DNA from 2 places in the Dyella sp. CR10 genome. Region 1 is predicted to be linked to the other one. Evidence: riboswitches for the same ligand, from Rfam matches in the RefSeq annotation. Region 1 holds a riboswitch; the other holds the start of a gene.

The links. A riboswitch is a leader RNA that binds a small molecule or an ion and turns the genes downstream of it on or off. The one in region 1 is predicted to bind S-adenosylhomocysteine.
Region 2: linked by a shared signal. The riboswitch ahead of ACNR9O_RS08060 (ATP-grasp domain-containing protein) and the one ahead of ahcY (adenosylhomocysteinase) in region 1 are both predicted to bind S-adenosylhomocysteine.

Annotation. Positions count from the first base shown of each region.
Region 1 covers NZ_CP185986.1:3,832,882-3,840,607, forward strand. The annotation lists gene ppc (phosphoenolpyruvate carboxylase) at 1-1,586, opposite strand, end outside; gene ACNR9O_RS17290 (S9 family peptidase) at 1,726-4,221, opposite strand; S-adenosyl-L-homocysteine riboswitch at 4,368-4,478, shown strand; gene ahcY (adenosylhomocysteinase) at 4,522-5,955, shown strand; gene metF (methylenetetrahydrofolate reductase [NAD(P)H]) at 6,097-6,924, shown strand; gene ACNR9O_RS17305 (DUF4124 domain-containing protein) at 6,954-7,541, shown strand; gene ACNR9O_RS17310 (branched-chain amino acid transaminase) at 7,615-7,726, shown strand, end outside.
Region 2 covers NZ_CP185986.1:1,737,981-1,745,706, reverse strand. The annotation lists gene ACNR9O_RS08070 (glutathione S-transferase family protein) at 1-587, shown strand, start outside; gene ACNR9O_RS08065 (cation:proton antiporter) at 618-2,192, opposite strand; S-adenosyl-L-homocysteine riboswitch at 2,391-2,467, shown strand; gene ACNR9O_RS08060 (ATP-grasp domain-containing protein) at 2,482-3,354, shown strand; gene ACNR9O_RS08055 (S9 family peptidase) at 3,361-5,418, opposite strand; gene ACNR9O_RS08050 (hypothetical protein) at 5,683-6,930, shown strand; gene ACNR9O_RS08045 (hypothetical protein) at 7,045-7,726, opposite strand, start outside.

The DNA of each region.
Region 1 (7,726 bases):
GTCTCGAACAGCGGCGCGATGTCCAGCGGTACGCAGGAGGCCTCGTCCTGCACTAGGCCCCCGTGCCGCGCCAGCGCCAGCACCGCCAGCACGTCCGCCGCCGAGCGCGCCATGCTGATGATGTACAGGCCCACGGCGTCGCTGCCGTAGCGCTTGCGTGCGTCGCGCAACGTGGCGAACACCGCCTGCAGCGATTGCGCACCGGCATCGTCACAGGCGGCGAAGGCTTGCTCGCCGCTGGCGTAAGGCTGCAGCGCCGCCGCGCGTGCCGCCGCGTCCCGCTCCGGCCAATCGCTCTGGCCGAGCAGCGCGGCCAGGGCATCGTCGTGTACGCGCGAGTCCTGCCGTACGTCGAGGCGGGCCATATGGAAGCCGAACGTGCGCACGCGCCAGATCGCGCGCTGCACGGCGTAGGCACCTGCGTGCAAGCCGCGGTGGTCGATCAGGCTGTCGGCGATCAGTTGCAGGTCGGCGAGCAGGTCCTGCGGCGATGCATAGGCCTCCGGATGACTGTCATCGTGAGTGGCCTGCAGACGCGCCTGGACCACCGTGAGGAAGCTGCGATACGGCATGTCCGCATGGCGCGGGCGCACCTGCGCGGCCGCCCCGGGAAAGCGCTCGCGGTACTGAGCCAGCCGCTGCTCCAGTCGTTCGTCCGTGGCCACGCGACCCTCGGTCTGGCTGAGCAGGCGCGCCAGTCCGGCAATGTCCTCGATGTAATGCTCCAGCACGTGCGCGCGCTGGGTGGCGAGGCTGGTGGCGATGGTATCGGCACCCACGTTGGGGTTGCCGTCCATGTCGCCGCCGACCCAGGTGGCGAAGGACAGCAGGCGCGGCAGGGCCACGGCGACGCCATAGACCTCCTGCAATGCGTCGGCCAGCGATTCGTACAGCGCCGGCACGATGCGGTAGATCGGATTGGCCAGGTAGAAGCCGACGTGATGATGCTCGTCCTGCACGCTGGGACGCACCGGCGACGCCTCCGCGGTCTGCCATGCGGACGACAGCGCCATGAAGATGCGGTCTTCGTCTTCCTTGCGCTCCTGCGGCGTGCGGCTGGGATCGAAGTTGTCGATCAGGGCGCGCACGATCGCCTGTTCCTTCTCCAGCAGCGAACGGCGCATCGCCTCGGTGGGATGGGCAGTGAACACCGGCTCCACGCGCAGGCGCGCCAGCCATTCCAGCAGCTCGCCCGCGCCAACGCCCTGCGCCTTCAGGCCGGCCAGCGCATCGAGCAGCGAATCGGGCTGGGGCGCGCGATTCTCGCGCTGGTAATCGCGGCGACGGCGAATGCGGTGCACCCGCTCGGCGATGTTGACCGCCTGGAAATAGGTCGCGAAGGCGCGCGCCAGCGCTTCGGCATGTGTGGTGTCGAGCCCGGTCAGGAGTTCCGCCAGCGGCGCCAGGGACGCGCCCTCGTGGCGGCGCGCGATGGCGGCCGTGCGCACGCGCTCGACCTCATCCAGAAAGGCCGGCGAGACCTGCTCGGCCAGCATGTTGCCGACCAGGGTGCCGAGCCGGCGGACATCCTCGCGCAGGGGCGCATCGTGCGGGGCGAACTCAGGACTGCGCTGCTGCTGGGTCATCGGAGCCATGTTTTGCGGATGTCTGGACGGCCAAGACTACCCGAAGATTCCGATGGATGATGCACTGCCGCATGAGCTCGCAACGGTTGCTTCTGAAACGAAGCGGGGTGCTCCGGCGCCCCGCTTCGTCTTGCTCATCTCAGGGTGCCGCTGCCTTGGCGGGCGTCGCCTTCGGTGCTTTCAGATATCGCTCCAGCCAGTCGTTCGATTCCGCCAGCATCTGCATGATCGACTCGCGCGCGCGGTAGGCATGCGCCTCGTTGGGCAGCATCACCAGCCGGGCGGTGCCGCCCAATCCCTTCACTGCCGCGTACAGGCGCTCGCTCTGGATCGGGAAGGTGCCGGAGTTGTTGTCCTGCTCGCCATGGATCAGCAGCAGCGCATCCTTGATGTGGTCGGCGTAATTGAACGGCGACATCGCGTTGTAGACGTCCTGCGCCTGCCAGTAGTTGCGCTCCTCGGACTGGAAACCGAACGGCGTGAGCGTGCGGTTGTAGGCGCCGCTGCGCGCGATGCCGGCCTTGAACAGGCGCGTGTGGGCGAGCAGGTTGGCGGTCATGAAGGCGCCGTAGGAATGGCCGCCCACCGCGATGCGCTCGCGATCGGCCACGCCGCGGCGCACGACTTCATCCACCGCCGCCTCGGCACTGGCCACCAGCTGCGGGATGTAGGTGTCGTTGGGCTCCTTGCTGCCCTCGCCGACGATCGGCACGGAGAAATTCTCCAGCACCGTGTAGCCCATCGCCAGGAACGCCTGCGGGCCCCAATAGCTGATGCGATTGAAGCGGTACGGGGAATCGGTCACCTGGCCTGCCGCATCAGCCGATTTGAATTCGGCCGGATAGGCCCACATCAGCATCGGGCGCGGACCATCCTTCTTCGGGTCGTAGTGCGGCGGCAGGTACAGCGTCGCGGTCAGTTCCACGCCGTCCTTGCGCTTGTAGCGGATCTGCTCTTTCTTCGCGTCCTTCAGCTGCGGCGTGGGATGCGGGAAATGCGTGAGCGCGCGCGGCGACGTGGCGGACGTCAGGTCACGCACGTAGAAGTTCGGCGGGTCGGTCGGCGTCTCGCGCGAAGTCAACGCGCGCCCGCCTTCGGCATCCAGCAGCACCTGCGGCGCCTCGTAGTACGGCGCCTGCGAGTGGAACAGCCGCTCGCTGCGGCCGCTGTCGAGGTCGACCCGGTCGACGAACGGTCGGTCGCCTTCCGGCGAAGCGCCCTTGCCGAGGCGATAAATGCTGTGTCCGTCGACGGCGAGCAGCAGACGCGACTGGCCACGCTCGTCCTCTTGCGTCGCCGGCACGCCCGGGTCCTTGTAGCGGTCTTCCGAGGAACCTTCGCGCACTAGTTTCGGCGCCTGCTCCGGGTGGTCCGGCGCCACGCGCCATTCCTTCACCTGGCGGGTCTTCCACCAGAACTCGTCGATCAGCGCCAGCTCGCCATTGCCCCAGTAGGCGCCGCGGTAGCGGCTGGAAAGCCGGGCCAACGTGACGGGCGCCTGCTCGAACGGCGCCGCCTGCATCTTCACCAGGTCGCGTACCTCGGCTGGCCGCGCGGGATCGCCGCCGTCCTGCGCTTCGGCCCACACCAGCGTCGCAGGCGCATCGGCACGCCAGTCAATGTCGCGCACGCCAGTCGGCACGGCATCGTTGCCGGTGGGCAGGCCCTCCATCAGCGGTAATTGCGCGATCTCCTTGACCCGCTTGCCGTCCAGATCCAGCACCTCGATGCGGCGCGGGAAATTCTCCACCGGCACCAGATAGGAGAACGGACGCTCGATGCGCTGGCGCAGCAGATACCGGCCATCCGGCGAAGGTTCCAGCGCGAGGGTGAGCGCAGGCTCGCCGAGCCTGCTCACCTTGCCATCCAGATCTAGCAGCGCGGCCTGCGTGCGCAGGTAGTGCTCGAACACGCGCGCGTCGTCCTCGTTGCGCAGCAGGTCCTGGTAGGTACGGATCGCCTTCACGCCGCCGCCCGTACGGGTCTCCTGCGTGTTGGGTCCGGCGGGAATGCCATTGGCCGCCGGCACCGCGCCCTGCCCTTCCGGCCGCAGCTGCACCAGCAGGCGCTTGCCGTCGGGCATCCAGCGGTAGCCGCGGCCAGCCACCGTGTTGAGCGGCAGCTCAGTGAGCTTGTGCGCCTGGCGCGTGGCGATATCGACCATCCACAGCTCGTTGCGGCCGGACGCCGCATCCACCTGGTTGAAGGCGAGATGGCGCTGATCGGGGGACCAGCTGGTAGTGGCGATCGACAGCGACGCGGGCAGTCCCTGGAAACGGATCTCCTTGCAGCTGGCCACATCGATCAGCCACAGGTCGCTGCCGAAGGCGAAGCGGCTCTGTGCATAGGTGCGCGGGTTGATGCGCAGGCCGGCCAGCTTCAGCTCCGGCTGCGCCACCACATCGATGCCGGGCAGCGCGGGCGTCTGGATCAGCGCCAGCAGGTCGCGCCGCGGACTGATCGACAGCTGCGGCGGCCGCGGCGCATCCACCAGCGCCTGCAGCGGCGCCGGCGGCAGCCGGTAGCCGCTGGCCGATGCGGCGGCCGGGGCTTCCGGCGTGCGCGCGGATACCGCCATCGGCAGGGCGGCGAGAAGGAAGGCGACGAGAGCGAGACGCCGGAGCGGGGTATTCATGGCAGGAGAGCAGCCTCTGGCACGTAGCAACTTGCGACCATAGCCGCCCCGCCACGACCCGGCCTAGGCCATCCGTCACGGTCCGCGGCGACGGCGGCCACTGCCCTGACGAAACGCCAACGGGCCTGCCGCTATACTTGCCAGCTCCCGTCGAGGGGCGCTGCGACCGCGGCTGCATGGCCCGCACCACCCGGTGCGTCGTGCAGGTCCACGGCCAGGCTCGGCGGTCTTTCTCTGCAAAACGGCGCCCGGTCAACGATGCGGCAGTCATGCCGCACAAACTTCCGGAGCTAAGCACCAATGAACGCAGTCAGCAAAGAAGCCGCCGGCCAGGACTTCAAGGTCCGCGACATCGCCCTCGCCGAGCTGGGCCGCCGCCGCATCCGCATGGCGGAAGAGGAAATGCCCGGCCTGATGCAGATCCGCGCCCGCTACGCCAAGGAGCAGCCGCTCAAGGGCGTGCGCCTGTCCGGCTCGCTGCACATGACCAAGGAAACCGCGGTCCTGATTGAGACCCTGAGCGCCCTGGGCGCCTCGGTGCGCTGGGCCTCCTGCAACATCTTCTCCACCCAGGACGACTGTGCCGCGGCCATCGCCGCCGCCGGCATCCCGGTGTTCGCCTGGAAGGGCGAGACGCTGGAGGAGTACTGGGATTGCACGCTGGACATGCTCACCCACCCGGGCATGCAAGGCCCCGAGCTGATCGTCGACGACGGCGGCGACGCGACCTTGCTGATCCACAAGGGTCTGGACATGGAGAACGGCGACGACTGGGTCAACACGCCCAGCGGCAACCATGAGGAACAGGTCATCAAGGACCTGCTAAAGCGCACTGCCAAGGAGCGTCCCGGCTTCTGGAAGAAGGTCGCCGCGGACTGGAAGGGCGTCTCCGAAGAGACCACCACCGGCGTGCACCGCCTCTACCAGATGATGGAAGCCGGCAAGCTGCTGGTGCCGGCGATCAACGTCAACGACTCGGTCACCAAGAGCAAGTTCGACAACCTGTACGGCTGCCGCGAGTCGCTGGCCGACGGCATCAAGCGCGCCACCGACCTGATGGTCGCCGGCAAGGTGGCCGTGGTGTGCGGCTACGGCGACGTGGGCAAGGGCTGCGCGCATTCGCTGAAGGGCTTCGGCGCGCGCGTGATCGTCACCGAGATCGACCCGATCAACGCGCTGCAGGCGGCGATGGAAGGCTTCCAGGTCACCACCGTGGAAGACACGCTGGGCACCGCCGACATCTACGTCACCACCACCGGCAACAAGGACATCATCACGCTCGAGCACATGGCGGCGATGAAGAACAACGCCCTGGTGTGCAACATCGGCCACTTCGACAACGAGATCCAGATCGACCGCCTGAACGGCGCCAAGGACGTGTCGCGCGAAACCATCAAGCCGCAGGTCGACCGCTACACCTTCAGCAAGACGGGCAACAGCATCTACATGCTGGCCGAAGGCCGCCTGGTGAACCTCGGCTGCGCGCACGGCCATCCGAGCTTCGTGATGTCCAACAGCTTCTCCAACCAGACGCTGGCGCAGATCGACCTGTGGAAGAACAAGGACGTCTACGAGAAGACTGTCTACCGTCTGCCCAAGCAGCTGGACGAGGAAGTCGCCCGCCTGCACCTGGAACAGATCGGCGTGAAGCTGACCAAGCTGACCCCCGAGCAGGCCGCCTACATCGGCGTGCCGGTGGAAGGCCCGTACAAGCCGGACCATTACCGCTACTGAGCGGCCGGCGGATCGGAACGAAAGGCGCGCGGTGCGAACCGCGCGCTTTTTTTGTGCCCCCAGCTGATGTTTCATCCATATATCGCTTCATCGCGACCAAGAGATATATACTCCCCGACACCCTTCTCCGAGAGCCCAGTGATGCCGGCGATCAGCTTCGAATTCTTCCCGCCCAAGACCGAGGAACAGCGCGAACAGCTCGACCGCACCGCCCGCCTGCTGAAGCGCCGTGGCCCCGACTACGTCTCGGTCACCTTCGGCGCCGGCGGCTCGACCCTCAGCTATACCGGCGAGACCGTGGCCCGCCTGCATCGTGAGCACGGGCTGGACGTGGCGCCGCACCTTTCGTGCATGGGCGGCACCCGCGCCGAGATCGCCGAGCTGCTGGACGGCTACCGCGCCGCCGGTTACCGCCGCATCGTCGCGCTGCGCGGCGACCTGCCCTCGGGCATGGCATCGCCGGGCGACTTCCGCTACGCCGCGGAACTGGTCGCCTTCATCCGCAAGCACAGCGGCGACCACTTCCACGTCGAAGTGGCGGCCTATCCGGAAACGCATCCACAGGCCGACGACGCGCTGGCGGACCTGCGCCACTTCAAGGCCAAGGTCGAGGCCGGCGCCAATGGCGCCATCACCCAGTACTTCTTCAATGCCGACGCCTACTTCCGCTTCGTCGACGATGTGCGCCGGCTCGGTGTGGACGTACCGGTAGTGCCCGGCATCATGCCGATCTCCAACTTCAGCCAGCTCAAGCGCTTCTCCGACGCCTGCGGCGCCGAGATCCCGCGCTGGATCGCCAAGCGCATGCAGGCGCACGGCGACGATGCCGAATCGATCCGCGAACTGAGCGCCGACGTGGTGGCAGGGCTGTGCCGCCGTCTGCTGGAAGGCGGTGCGCCGGGGCTGCACTTCTACACGCTGAATCGCGCCAAGCCGACGCAGGCGGTGCTGGACCGGTTGGCAATCTGACCCTCGGCGCGCGGGTTATCCTGCGCGGCATGCGTCTACTGTGGCTTTCCGTGTTCCTGCTGTCCGCTCCGCTCTGGCTGTTTTCCGGCGCCGTCGCCGCACAAGCGGGCGTGCACCGCTGCATCGGCCCCGACGGCAACCCGCTGTTCACCGACCAGCCCTGCGCCGCCATGCAGGCGACACCCGTGCAGGCCGCGCCGAAATCGACCACGCCTGCCTCCCCGGCCGCCGTGGTGCCGCCAACCTTGTGCGCCGCCAACGTCGCCGAGCTGCGCGAGAGCGTCGCCGATGCCTTCGCCGCGCGCGATCCCAACCGGCTCGCCGGTCTGATGCTGTGGAACGGCTACGGCCGTAGCAACGCGGTGTCAGACATTCGCGCCCTCGGCACGCTGGTGAAATATCCGCTGCTGGACTTCGGTGGCGAGAACGCACAAGCCTCGCCGGATCCGGATGCCGCGCCGGCGCCGGGCTCGGACCCCGTCGACCATCCGCCCCCGGCCGCCGAACGCGAACTGGTGCTGCACACTGCCTCCAACGATGCCAGCGGCGCGCCGCGCGAAACCCGTTTCGCCATCGTGCGCCGCTCCGGTTGCCTGTGGTTGCGCAACGCCGAATAACGCTGCAAGCCGGTTGAAAGATGGTCGCGTCCGCCAGCGGGTATCATGGCGGCCATTTTTCCGGAGAACCGACATGGCGCAGCAGTATCCCGAATGGATCTGGCAGAACGGCCAGATCAAGCCTTGGCGCGAAGCCACTACGCATGTGATGTCGCATGCGCTGCACTACGGCTCGTCGGTGTTCG
Region 2 (7,726 bases), 2.1 Mb from region 1:
TCGTGCGCGACCTGCGCGTGCGCTGGGCGCTGGAAGAAGCCGGGCTGCCGTATCGCGTGCAAAGCGTGCCGTTCCGCGACCGGGGACCCGACCACCTCGCGCACCAGCCCTTCGCCCAGGTGCCTTGGCTGATCGACGGCGATACGTCCATCTTCGAGAGCGGCGCCATCCTGCTGCATCTCGGGCTGCGCAGCGAAAAACTGATGCCCGCCGACCCGCATGGCCGCAGCCAGGTCATGCAATGGGTGTTCGCGGCGCTCAATTCCGTGGAAATGGTCAGCGTGTGCTGGTCCGTCTTCATCTTCTCCGGCTTCCGCGACGACACGCCGGAGCGGCAATGCCTGGACCAGTTCCTTCACCAATCGAGGCTCTCGCGGCTGGAGCCCGTCCTGGCCGATCGCGAATGGCTGGCGGGGAATTTCTCCGTCGCCGATATCGCCATGGCGGACGTGCTGCGCCCGATCGAGCGCCTCGGCGGCCTGGCGGATCATCCCGCCTGCCGCGACTACATCGCGCGCGCCACCGCCCGGCCGGCGTTCGCCAAGGCGCTCGCGGATCAGATGGCGCATTTCGAAGCGGCGGATTGAACGATGCCGAGGCGTCGCCGACGCGGCGCCTCAGCCTTCTCGGTGTTCCGGCGGATCCGGCTCGTCTGGCGCCCCGGCGCCCAGCTCCATCCAGTCCAGCTCCGCCTCCACCTGTCGGAAGGCATCGTCACCGATGTCGCCGGCCTGGCGCATCCGCTGAATGGCAAGCCGCGAGACCGAAACCAGGCGGCGACGCAGCACGTTGTCCGCGTGTTCGCCCGGCGCGTGGCCGCGTTCGAGGTGATCGAGCATGGCGAGGAACTCCTGCCTCACGCGCGCGGCCGCGGGCGTTTCGTCACGCTCCAGCGCGGTCAGCGCTGCCCGCGTCGCCATGGCGCGTGCCCGTTGCAGCTCGCGCTCCACCGTATCGTCCGGCGCGAGGTTCACCCACTTCAGCAACGGCCGCAGGGTCAGCCCCTGGATCACCAGCGTGCCCAGCACCACCACGAAGGCGGTCAGCTGGATGAAGTCCCGATACGGAAAACCCGCCGGCAGCGCCATCGCCGCGGCCAGGGTCACGATGCCGCGCATGCCGGACCAGCCGATCACCAGTGCGCCCTTGACCGTGGCCGGCGGGCCAGGCTTCGGTTCGTCGCCGACCGCGCCCCCCCGGGGACTGCCGATCCGCACCATCAGGTGATGGATGAACACCCAGCCCAGGCGCACGCCGATCACCACTGCCAACATGGCCAGCGCCACGTCGAACGCCCGCGAACGCTCGCCGGGGCCCAGGGCTTCGAGGATCGGACGCAGCTGCAAGCCGATCAAAGTGAAGGCCAGCACGTTCAGCACGACCGTCGCCGTTTCCCAGATGGCGAACGAGGCGGTGCGGATGCTGGCTGACATCAGCCGCGTGCCAAGTCGCGACATGGCCAGCGCGAACGTCACCACGGTGACGATGGGCGACAGCTTCAAGCGTTCGCTGAGCAACCACAGCCCGAAGGTCAGGCCGAACTGGAAAATCACCGCGCTGGCGGCTTCGTCGAAGTGGCGCATGAAGCGGCTGATCGGCCAGGCCAGCAACAAGCCGGCCGCCACGCTGCCGAACACCACCAACCCGAACATCGGCAGCGCATCGGCGGCATGGAAGCTGCCCGCCACCGCGGCGCCCACGGCCACCTTGTAGATCAGCAAGGCCGATGCATCGTTCAGCAGCCCCTCCCCCTCCAGCACCATGCGCATGCGCAACGGCACCGGCAGGCGGCGCACCACGGTGGTCGCCACCACCGCATCCGGCGGCGCGAGCAAGGCGCCCAGCGCGACCGCGGCGGCCCATGGCATATCCGGAAAGAACCAGCGCACCGCGAACGCTACCGCCACCGTGGTCAGCACCACCGCCGCCAGCACCAGCGACAGCACCGGCACCCACATCGCGCCCAGGTCACGCAACGAGGTGTCGTAGGCCGCATCCATCAGCACCGGCGCGACGAACAGCGCCAGCACCAGATCCGGTGGAAACTCCAGTCGCGGCCCCTCCGGCAGGAATGCCACCAGCGCGCCGGCCACCGCCAGCAGCACCGGATAGGGAATGCTGATGCGCTTGGCAAACGACGACACCGTTGCCGCGCCGAGCAGAAGCACGAGAATGGTTTCGAAGACTTGCATGGGCGAGGCCGCGCGGCCGATGACCAGGTCATGGTGGCACAGCGGTTGTCGCGATTACCTGGAGAAATGGCGAAATACCCCATGCACATCGACTGTCGCGAGTTGAAGCATTGACTGGACGCCGCCCGCTCAGCGAGACTCGCCGCGCGTCGGCCATCCGATGCCAACCATTGCGTGCCAGATAACGGGTGCGCAGTCGGGCCCGAGGGGTGCTGCGACGGATCACTATCCGCCACGCTCGGTTCCGATCGATCACACAAGGGCGCCCTCCATTGCTGGAGGATTTGCCATGCTCAACGCCATGACGCACCGCCTTGCCATTGCCACCTCGTCGATGATTCCGGACATCCATCCGGATGACGCCCATCTGGCCGCCACGCTGCGGCGCCTCGGCGTCGAGACCACCGCCTGCGTCTGGAACGACCCCGCGGTGGACTGGTCGCGCTACGACGCCGTGCTGATGCGCTCGACCTGGGACTACTTCAAGCACTACGCCGCATTCAGCGCATGGCTGGACCAGCTGCCCGTGCCGACGATCAACCCGCGGGCACTGCTGCGCTGGAACAGCAACAAGCGCTATCTGATCGAGCTGGCGGCGCAAGGCGTCGACATCATTCCCACGACCCTCGCCTCAGGTGCGCAGCTGCGCCAGGCACTGGCCGGCATGGCCGGGCAGGAAGTCGTCGTCAAACCGACCATCAGCGGCACGGCCTGGCATACGGCGCGTGGCGTGGTCGGCAGCGCCGCCTTCGACCAGGCCATCGCGCCGTTGCCCAGGGAATTCGAATATCTGGTGCAGCCGTTCGTGCCGGAGATCGTCAGCCAGGGCGAGCTGTCCCTGCTGTTCTTCGACGGCGAGTTCAGCCATGCGGTCGTCAAGCGGGCCGCCGACGGCGACTACCGCGTGCAATCGGATTTCGGCGGCACCGCCCATGCCATCGATCCTGATCCGGCGATCGTCGCCAGTGCGCAACAAGCGCTCGCGGCCGCCGCCGCGCTCGGCCACGCCGATGCTGCCTACGCGCGCGTTGACGGCGTCATCGTCCAGGGCCGTTTCCTGCTGATGGAGCTGGAAATGATCGAGCCCTTCCTTCACCTGGGCGAGCAGCCCGAAGCGGCGGAACGCTTTGCCGGCAAGCTGCACAAGCGCCTGGCGCCGTAACCTTCCTTACCGCCCTGCCGGCAGGTAGGTCGCGAACCAGTCCAGCGAACGCCGCAGCAAGTCATGTACATGCTCGGCGTCCGCAAACTGGTGCCCTTCGTCGGGATAGACCACCAGCTGCGCAGGCACGCCCATCGCCTTGAGCGCATGCCAGTACTCGAAGGACTGCGGCGGGGGAGATTCCTCGTCGCGATCGCCCACCACGATCAGCGTGGGCGTCTTCGCCTGCTTGACGAACTGGATCGCCGAGCTCTTGGCATAAACGGCCGGATCGTCGTACAGCGATGCGCCGAAGTACGGGATCATCCACTGATCGATGCGGTTCTCGCCGTAATAGCTCTGCCAATCGGACAAGCCGGCGCCAGCCACCGCGGCGCGGAAGCGCCGCGTCTGCGTCGGCGCGAACATACTCATGAACCCGCCGTAGCTCGAACCGGTGATGCCGACGCGGCCATCGTCCACCGGCGCCTGTTTCTCCACCGCATCGATGCCGGCCAGGATGTCGCGCAGGTCGCCGTAACCGAAATCCTTGCGGTTGGCCTGTACGAAGGCCTCGCCCTGGCCGAAGCTGCCGCGCGGATTGGGCATGAACTGGAAGTACCCGCTGGCCGCATACATCGCCTCCGTGCCCGGCCAGCTCGACAACACGCCCCAGGACGGCCCACCGTGCACATTGACGATCAGCGGATAGGTCTTGTGCGGATCGAAGTTCTTCGGATAAAGCAGCCAGCCCTGCACGCGGCGGCCGTCGCTGCTCCACTCCAGCGATGCGGCCCTGCCCCATTCCGGCGTCAGCGCGATGTTGAGCGCGGTGATGGCGGGCGGCGGCGCATGGCCCAGCACTCCGGCGTGCACTTCTGGTCCGCGCTCGAATGAGCTTTGCTGGAACGCCACCCACCGGTGATCGGCCGACAGCGATATCGAGAGCGTGGAACTGCCCGAACCGATCGTCGCCGGCAGCGTGAAGTACGGCGCCTGCATCACCGCACGGCCGCCGCTCACCGTATACGCGGCGAGCTGCACCTCGCCCCTGGCGTTCTGATTGACGAGCAGCGCATCGGGCGCCGTCCAGGCGAACCATTGCGGCGTCACGGCGATGCCTGGCGTGAGGTCGCTCACCGTGCCGCCAGCCGCCGGCACGCTGTAGAGATCTCCGCCGTTGGAACCCTGGTCGCTCATCAGGCCACCGATGAAGGCGATCCGCGCACCATCCGGCGACCAGCGCGGCAGCGCCATCTGCAAGCCTTGCAACGAGCCCCGCACGGTGGCCGGATCGACCACGACGCGCGGCTCGGCACCCGCGCCTGCATCCTGGACATACAGCTTCGCCACCCACCAGTTGCCATCGCCCGGCGGCGGTGCGGCCATATAAGCGATGCGCGAGCCATCCGGTGACCAGTCGAACTCGTACGCATACAGCGCATCGGGCGTGAGCATGCGCACCGCGCCACTGGCGACGTCCAGACCGGCCACATGCTGCAATTCGGCATCCCCTTCACCGATCACACCCACCTGCGCCTTGTCCGCCGCGATCGCGGTCGCCTGCCGCGTGGCGCCAGGCACATAGAGGAAGCCCAGCGACTGGCCATCCTTCGTCCATGCCAGAGCGCGAGCGTAGCCGGACAGCTCGGCCAGACGGCGCGGCGTGCCGGCACCGGCGATATCGGCGAGGTAGAGATCGTTATGGATCGCCTTGGTATTCGTCGTGTCGTGGCCACAGTCGGCGATGAAGGCCAACCCGCGCGAATCCGGCGCCCACGCCAGATCGCGCTTGCCGCATCCGGCCAATGGCACGCCGAGGCTCAACGCGTGCGCATGATGGCCATCGACGTCGGCCAGTTCGATGACGGGCTCCTTGCCGGCCAGCACCCAGGCCACGTGCGCGCCATCGGGCGAGATCGCCACGGCGCCGATATGCGTGACTTTTTCGAGCCGGGTGAGCAGCTGAGTAATTTGCGTGTCCGATGCCGACGTGGCGCCAGGCATTGGCGCGGAAAACGCGGCGGGAGCCAGAAGTGTCCCCGTCAACAGCAAGCCAGGAAGCAGGCGCGAGCGCAGCAGCATGGCGCGACTCCATCATGGAGAAGGCGCGACGCTACAACGGGCAGACGGGGGAACCATGTGCGGAAAGTCGGGGTTCTTGTCGCATGATCATGCGAAGCGATTCGGCGGTAGCCGCATCGTGAGATAGCGCGACGAGAGCAGCAGCTCCACCGTTTCAACCGGACGCCATCGCCACCTTGGGCGGCAATTCGCGCGTGCTACGCTGCGCGAGCTTGCCAGGCACCCTCCGTCATGTCGCCTGAGCATCGAACACGGAACAGAAGCATGGAACGCGATCACCCCAAGCCTCCCATCCAGGCAGGCTTTCTCCTGAACCTGGCGCTGTTTGCCGCCGCGTTGTGCCTGTGGGGCCCGCTGCTGTGCTTCGCCCTGCTCTGGATCGGCCGCGGCCAGGGCGGCGAAGGCCCCTTCCTGCTCGCCGTCGTGCTGTTCCGGATCAGCGCCTACGCCTGCCCTGCCGGCGCGCTGTTGGTGGCGCTCTATGCAATGGTCGCCAAGCCATGGCGCCGGCCGGCGTCGCAGGCATGGTTCTTCTGGATGCAGGTGCTCGCCGTGGCGGTGATCGGCCTCGCCGCCGCCGGCTTCGCGCTCGATGACTGGCGGGACCGCCGCCAGCACGCGGCCGCGCAACGGTCAGCCGAACAGGCTGCCGAGCAGGAACGCCAGATGGACATAGCCTTGCGCAGCGACGATGTCGCGCAGTTCGGTGTGCATCAGCAGGCCTGCGGGGATGCCTGCCCGCGGCCGCTCTGGGTGCGCAAGGCCGTTGCCGCGCAGGCGCCGCGCACCCTCGCGCTGCTGCTCCAGGGTGTCACGCGGGCGGACTATGCCAGCGGCATGAGCAAGGCCGAGAACGATGGCATCTGCATGGATGGCGCCTACTACGAAGGCTATCTCACACTCGCCGCCCTGGCCGGCGCCAAGGGCAACCCGGCCATCATCGATCAACTGCTGCCACTATGGGATCGGGAGCAGGTGCAACAGGCGTTCGACGGCGCCGCCATGGGCAACCAGGTCGCGCTCATGCAGCGGTTGATGGAACGCGGCGCGGATCCACGGCGAACCAGGGCTGAGGATGCACCTCCTGGCGAACCCGTCGACGACGCCATGACGTTTGCGACGAGCACCGGCGCCGCCGACGCACTGAGCTGGCTGGCCAGCCACGGTGCGCGCTCCACGGATGAAACGAACCTGCTCTGGGTAACGTTCGTTGCATGGACCAACCATAGCCGGCCGGATGTATGGACCGCCCGGCTCGACGCCATGCTCGACGCGCTGGACAAGCTCGATGTCCACCCCGCGCACAACCAAAGCGAGCCTCTGTGGCTGGCCGTCGATGCCGGCAACGCTCGCCTTGTTCACGCGCTGCTGCGGCGTGGTGCGCGGGCGGAGGATGTGACCGATGCCAACCGCAAGACGCGCTTGCAGTCCGTGCTTGCAGGGCCGGCGGACGCATTGGGTGCCGCCGATGGGCGCGATGCGCAGTCGTGCGAACGAGCATCGGGCGAGTGATGCGCAGCGACGGGGCACGCCGCCTGTCCTATCCCATGCCACAACCGAGTCGCGCTCGGAACGGATCAGGCTCACCTTGCCAAGATGAGGAAGCGAGCCTGACCGGTCATGACATCAATGCCCCTGCATTTTCGCTGGCGTGCCGTCGGACCAATGATCGGTACCGACCAGGAACACGAGGATAGGCGGCAGCTCTTTCATCTGCGCATGTTTCTCCGGAGAGAAAAACCAATACGGGCTCGCCATTACCGGCGAGTCCTCCGCATTGGCGCCCCAATCCTTGCCGTCCTTCACCAAGGTGTCGAACATCAGATGCGCCATGTTGTGGTCCCCTTCGTCGGTGAGGTACGACGACTTGGACATCATGTAATCCATGGCGCCGCTTTCAAGCGCGGGCAGTTGCTTGTTCTTGTAAGCGGCTTGGAGCGCCGCTTGCATCTCCGCTTTCGAACGTCCCGCCAGCGTCAACCTGGCGCGTAGCTCGAACACTGGCACGAGCGCGCGCGCGGCCTGTGGGTTCAGGCAATCGGCGGCACGGATCTTCGGATTCCAGAACTCGGGCCAGTCGAACGGCCCCGACCAGCTCCGGCCCACCAGGCAGACGAAGCCGTTCTTGCCTTTCACCGCGGTCTCGTAACCTTTGCGGCCAAGCACCAGCACGGTGGCATCGCGTGAGACGGATGCGGGCCCCGCGCTGCGCGCCAGGGCGATTTCGGCGTCCCGGTCCATCAGGTATTGCTCGACCGGGGCCATCGTCGGATAGGGTTCCGCCGCGGCGGGCTTGGGAGCGTCCTGC